2 regions of the Virgibacillus proomii genome follow, and region 1 is predicted to be linked to the other one. Evidence: a T-box and tRNA genes for the amino acid it is inferred to sense, from the RefSeq annotation. Region 1 holds a T-box; the other holds one or more tRNA genes.
What was found. The T-box of region 1 lies ahead of alaS (alanine--tRNA ligase). A T-box ahead of a tRNA ligase gene usually reads a tRNA of that ligase, here a tRNA-Ala.
Positions count from the first base shown of each region.

Region 2: it encodes a tRNA-Ala, which carries the amino acid that the T-box ahead of alaS (alanine--tRNA ligase) is inferred to sense. The anticodon was not compared.

Region 1 is NZ_FUFN01000010.1:2,302,200-2,305,632, reverse strand. Features, by position in the region: gene BN1066_RS18235 (DUF2797 domain-containing protein) at 243-440, shown strand; gene BN1066_RS18230 (AI-2E family transporter) at 476-1,582, shown strand; T-box leader at 1,634-1,840, shown strand; gene alaS (alanine--tRNA ligase) at 2,077-3,433, shown strand, end outside.
Region 2 is NZ_FUFN01000010.1:510,161-513,593, reverse strand. Features, by position in the region: gene BN1066_RS10330 (peptide MFS transporter) at 1-1,345, opposite strand, end outside; tRNA gene BN1066_RS10325 (tRNA-Ala) at 1,882-1,953, shown strand; gene BN1066_RS10320 (transcription repressor NadR) at 2,157-2,699, opposite strand; gene BN1066_RS10315 (IscS subfamily cysteine desulfurase) at 2,706-3,433, opposite strand, start outside.

The DNA of each region.
Region 1 (3,433 bases):
AAAATTTGGGTTAGCATGATGATAAAGTGAAACAACATTCCGTGGAACGCTTTTTCCACGGAATGTTGTTAGTACCGCAAGGGGTATGATCTAAAGCCTCTCGAGCGAATCGGGCATTTAGGTGCCGTTTTCTCCCACTTAGACCCTTTTGTATCAACTCAAGGCTCTTGAAGTGGGAGTCTTACGGCACCTTAGATGCGGGATAAATAATACAAGAACATTAAAATTAAAAGGAGTACTTGATCATGCGATGCCCAAATTGTCATGGAAAAGATATCGGAAAAATTGGTACGAGTCAATACTATTGTTGGAATTGCTTCATTGAAATGACAGTGCAAAATAATAAATTAACGATTCATCAGGTAGAAGTCGATGGTTCATTAAGCTCGTTAAATGACTTGTTCAATGAGGATGAAAGAACGATCTATGGTAACTTTTAAACTTTTATATTTGCAGCTGGTGGGAGGCTAAACCTATGTTTAAAAACAATCGGAGTTTAAACTTCCTTTATTGGCTGCTAATTGGTATATCTCTTTTCCTGTTCTTTTATTTAATGATTAAACTGTTTCCTTTTTATAAAGCAGTTTTTTTAGTTATTTGGCGTGTATTAGCTCCATTTCTTATCTCCTGCTTGATCGCATATTTATTATATCCGATTGTCCGCATGATTCATCAATACAATGTTCCAAAAGGGGTTGCAGTATTAATTATCTATGTGCTCTTTTTTGGTGGCACCGCTTATTTACTTTATCGAGTTTATCCAATGATTGTTGTGCAAGTAAGAGAATTAAATGAACAATTTCCACAATTTGTAACGATGTATGAAAAAACGATTTATCAAATGTATGAGTATACCTCGTTCTTACCTGAAACGGTGCATGATAAATTTGATCAATTACTCATACGCGTTGAAAATGGGCTGGATCGTTTATTGGAACGATTGGTAAATGGCTTTACGAAGGTATTCGACTTCGTTGTTTTTATCACTGTTATACCAGTGCTTGTTTTTTATTTTTTAAAGGATTATGACCAGATTAAAGACTATACCAAACGATTTATCCCATTAAAATATCGATCTACGTCTAGTAAAATATTGCATGGCATTGATGAAAGTTTAGGCAATTACATTCGTGGCCAGCTTATTGTTTGTTTATTTGTGAGCCTTACATCATTTGTGATCTTCAAATTTGTCTTGGGGCTGGATTTTGCCTTGTTATTATCGATCTTAATGGGTATAACGAACCTAATCCCATATTTTGGTCCTATTATTGGGGCGGCTCCCGCTGTATTAATTGCTTTTACTGTCTCCAGTAAACTTGTTTTTTTTGTGATTTTGTCTGTGTTTGTTATTCAATTAATTGAAAGCAATTTGTTGTCACCTTACATTGTAGGAAAAAGTATTAATATCCATCCAGCAGCGATTATCTTCGCTTTATTACTAGGAGGTCAATTGTTTGGAGTAATTGGTATGATTATTGCTGTACCTCTGATGACAGTGTTAAAGGTAGTAGTCAAACATGTTCTAATTGGGAGAAACTACAGCCAAAACCAAAAAGCTTCTACCCCATCGGCTCCAACATAATTGACATTTTAATAGATGTTTTTTATAATAACGCATAACAAGCATATATTCCATAATGCGTTGAAGGTTCTGAGTACATGATACGTGCTTTTTCTAGAGAGGGGATTCCATGGCTGTAAGAAACCCCAAAGTTCACATCATGGAAGCTGTTCTGGAGTGCGGCTCATCCCCGCCGGTTACATACCGTTATCATGTATAAGTGATGAATACGAATGTATTCATAATAAGGGTGGTACCGCGATTAATCTCGTCCCTGCAAATGCAGAGAGGGGATTTTTTTAATTGTATCCCGCATGTAAGGTGCCGTAAGACTCCCACTGAATGAAAATTCACTTTATTATAATTAGAATTATCGGAATAAAAATTGAACCTTAACGTTTTACGCTTAAATATAGTTGCTTTTCATTGCCTGTTCAAAAGGAGAAAAAAGGCCTGGGGTTAGCTTAGACTTTTGAACAAGGATCTTTAAATCAAAGTTGCAGGAGGAAGGAATAATGAAACGATTAACTTCAGCACAAGTAAGACAAATGTTTCTTGATTTTTTTAAGGAAAAAGGGCATCGTGTAGAGCCTAGTGCATCGCTAATTCCAAAGGACGATCCGACTTTACTATGGATTAATAGTGGTGTAGCTACCTTAAAGAAATATTTTGATGGGCGAGTCATTCCCGATAATCCACGGATTGTTAATGCACAAAAGTCGATTCGTACGAATGATATCGAAAATGTAGGGTTTACGGCAAGACATCACACGTTTTTTGAGATGCTGGGAAACTTCTCAATCGGTGACTATTTTAAACAAGAAGCGATTGAGTGGGCATGGGAGTTTCTAACGAGTGATAAATGGATTGGTTTTGATAAAAATCGGTTGTCCGTTACGGTACATCCGGAAGATGATGAGGCATATGATATTTGGCTCAACACCATTGGTTTACCAGAAGAACGAATTATTCGTTTAGAAGAAAATTTTTGGGATATTGGTGAGGGGCCTAGTGGACCAAATACGGAAATCTTTTACGATCGTGGAGAAAAATATGGCAATGACCCCAATGATCCTGAGCTTTATCCGGGTGGAGAAAATGATCGGTATTTAGAAATATGGAATCTGGTTTTCTCACAATTTAATCACAACCCAGATGATACATATACGCCACTACCTAAAAAGAATATAGATACAGGACTTGGACTAGAACGTATTGTATCCGTAATTCAAAATGTCCCAACAAACTTTGAAACTGATCTATTTATGCCGATAATAAAAAAGACAGAGGAATTAGCTACAACGAAATATGGAGAAAGTAAGATGGGAGATACTGCCTATAAAGTAATTGCCGACCATGTTCGTACGGTTAGCTTTGCGATAGGAGACGGCGCTGTACCTTCAAATGAAGGAAGAGGTTACGTGCTACGAAGGTTAATACGCCGCGCTGTTCGGTTTGCTAAAGAAATTGGCATCGAAAAACCATTTATGTATGAACTTGTTTCTGTTGTTGCCGATATAATGAAAGATTTCTATGATCAAGTTGTGAAGAAGCAGGAATTTATTAAAGAAATGATCAAAGTGGAAGAAGAGAGATTCCATGAAACACTTCATGATGGTTTAGAAATATTAACAACGATTATCAACCACGAGAAAGCGAAAGGAAATTCCGTATTTCCCGGTGTCGAAGTATTTCGCTTATACGATACGTATGGTTTCCCGAAAGAACTAACCGAAGAATATGTGAAAGCAGAAGGTTTTTCTATTGACGAAGCGGGTTTTCAAGCGGAAATGGAAAAACAAAGAGAACGAGCTCGTAACGCTCGACAAAAGGTAGATTCCATGCAGGTGCAAGGAGGTGCGCTGTCAGAAA
Region 2 (3,433 bases), 1.8 Mb from region 1:
GAGCAGAAGCATTTGTTAAAAACCAAAGACTCATCGTTTGAGCTGAAAATGCTGTTGGAGCAAGCTTTGTAGTTGCCGATAAGCCAACAGGAGATAAACAAAGTTCACCAATTACCACTAGGAAAAAGCTGAGCACTAGCCAGATCGGACTTACCAAACTTTCTGTTCCATTTAGTACAGCAGGAAAAATCATAACAAGAAAGGATAGCCCTGCAAAAAATAATCCAAGAGAAAATTTCTTTGACGTGGATGGTTGTCTCTCACCTAATTTTATCCACAATCCTGCAAAAACTGGGGCTAATGCCACAATAAAGATTGGATTTAATGATTGAAACCATGATGATTGCAATTCAATACCAAGAAAATCAAGGTCCGTCCGTTTATCTGCATACCTCGCTAATATGATGGAGCCTTGTTCTTGTATAGCCCAAAACATAATAGCTGCGATAAATAGGGGAATATACGCTATAAGTCTTGATTTTTCATCTGCATTCGTTTTCGGACTGCGGTACATGACAATAAAATAAATGGTTGGTATTAGAATTCCCAAAATACTTACCAGATAAGTAAAACGATTAATTGTTAAGATTCCGTTATTAATAGTTATAGCTCCTAGAACAATAATAGCCACAATACCTATTACAATTCGTGCAAAAACTTTTTTCTTTTCCTCTTTCCCGAGCGGATTTGGCACATAAGTACCCGCAAGTCCAAGATATTGTTTTTTAGTTACCATAAACACAATCAAGCCTACTAACATCCCTACTGCTGCGACACCAAAGCCTAAATGATAATTGTATTTTTGCCCTAAGGTACCTACAATGAAAGGCGCAATGAACGCTCCCATATTAATCCCCATATAAAAAATACTAAAACCAGAGTCACGTCTTGCATCAGATAGTCTGTATAGATCACCGACTACACTAGATACATTTGGCTTCAAGAGTCCTGTACCCATAACAATTAAAAACATGGAAACAAATAAGCCAGATATACCTGCTGGTAATGCTAAAACTATATGACCGACCATGATTAACAAACCGCCATAAAAAACGGTCTTTTGCGTTCCTAGTAAACGGTCAGCGATCCAACCACCAATAATTCCCGACATATATACTAGTGATCCATAAATTGCCATAATTGAATTGGCAGTACTATCTGCGATACCTAAACCGCCGCTGGACAACTCCGTATACATGTAATAAAGTAAGATCGCACGCATGCCATAATACGAAAAACGTTCCCAAAATTCCGTGAAGAATAAGGTAAAGAGTCCTTTAGGATGACCCACAAAGCCCTTTTGCGGGACACTTTGCACGATTTCTTCTTTACTAATACTTGACATAATGAGTGAAAACTCCTTCAGAATTTACTGATAATTATATTTTTCGACAAATTAATATTACTCCTCCAGAGGTCATACGTCAAGAGTCATAAAATAGATTTTTTTTACATTCATATGACAAGATTAGAAATCAGACACCATTAAAGTTATTAAATACTAGAGTTTTGAAGCTTCATTCATAAAAATATACATATTCTTTCCAATCCATTTATTACATAAGTGAAACTTCATTTCTTGAAATGCCTTTCCCAAGAAATGTTAGTTGAACGAATCGGGGATTTAGGAACCGTTTTTCTCATCTTGTTCGCAAAATCATTAGCACAGTTTTAAAATGAGAAAAATACGGAGCCTTACATCCGGGATCAATTAATAAATATTTTTATAATTTTTCTGCTTTAATTTACAAAGTTTTGTTTTATTCTATCAAAACACTTGAAAAAAGTTATAGAGTTATTTATAATACAATTTGTGTGTAAAACACACTCTAACGAAAGAGATCACTCACGCTTGGATTTTTTCGTTAGTAAGTCTGTTATGGGGGTGTAGCTCAGCGGGAGAGCACTTGCATGGCATGCAAGGGGTCGTGGGTTCAATCCCCATCACCTCCACTCATAATAACAATCTGCACAAGTACCGCTCACCATGTGGGCCAAAGAAACCTTTTTGGGAAACACCGTATACGTTTCCTAAGAAGGTTTCTTGTTTATTAGTAGCTACAGCAAAAAATTACGTCGTTTTGAAATGCATAACGAAAAGCAGTTTAACAAAAACGACTTTTTAAATTACGCCTATCAGATAATTCATTTCAGCCTTAATCATTTGTTTCGATTAAAAACCCCGCTTTGCTTAAAGCTTGTTCAGCTTCTTCTATCTGCTCTTCATCTTTAGCAATAAGCGTGTGTAAGTGGACACCCCCAGTAAGTTCTGAAAGATAGGATGCTCCGGTAGTCATAATTTTGTTAACAAATTGTTCTACCTCTTTACGGTTAGATACCATAATAGATGCAGTTAAATCTCCATAAACACTATGTTCTATTTTAACATCTTTCACTGTGATACCATGGTCAACCAGAAGATTTAATTCTTCCTCTACTTGTTCAGGGCTATGTTGACAGGCAATCGTCCTTTCAATTGATCCATTACCAGATTCTACTAAATACATATAGCCTTGACTAGTAGCAATGATGGATTCCCCTCGTGCTTTTAAAAGCGTTACATCATTAACAATAACTTGTCGACTCACATTTGTTGTTCCGGCAAGCTCACTGCCTGTTATAGGTTTATCCGATTTTTTCAGCATGTTTAAGATTAGTGTTCTTCGCTCCTCACCAAGAACCTTTCTCGTTTCACTCAATTCTGCTCACCATCCATTACTTCTATCCTGTATACTATTTTTTAACACTTGAACAAGTTGAATAACATCTTCTTTCTTTGTATCTTTCCCAAAAGAAATGCGTACAAATTCTTTTTGCTCATCTTCTGAATACCCCATCGCTATCATCGTTCTACCTGAAATCGACAATGCTTGACCACAAGCACTTCCTGTTGAAATACAGAACCCTTTTCTATTACATTCTAGCATAATTAATTGTCCCTCATATCCGTGAAACGCAAGACCAATAATATGTGGAATTTGCTGTTGTGGCGATTCCAATATTCTGTATTTACTTTTCAATTCTTTTTCTAAGTTATCTAAAAACAATTTCCTTAAAGCGTTGACATGACCCCAGTCAGTTTCTGTGTTTTTTAACGCTGCTCCTGCAAAAGCTGCAATACCTGGAGTATTAACGGTTCCACCCCTTAATCCATGTTCATGCGTTTCGAAAGGAAATATTCCTTTAACCGCGTAATTCGGATTAATAAATATGGCCCCTACTCCCTTTGGTCCATAAATCTTATGAGCAGATATAGAAAAGCTATCCACTAGCGAAAATAGTGGCTTTAAATCAATTTTGCCAAATGACTGTACACAATCCGTATGAAACATGATTTGCCGTTGTTTAAGACGTGCACTAATCTTCGCTAATGGTTGAATAGAGCCAATTTCTCCATTAACATGACTAATTGTAACCAAGATGGTATCACTGC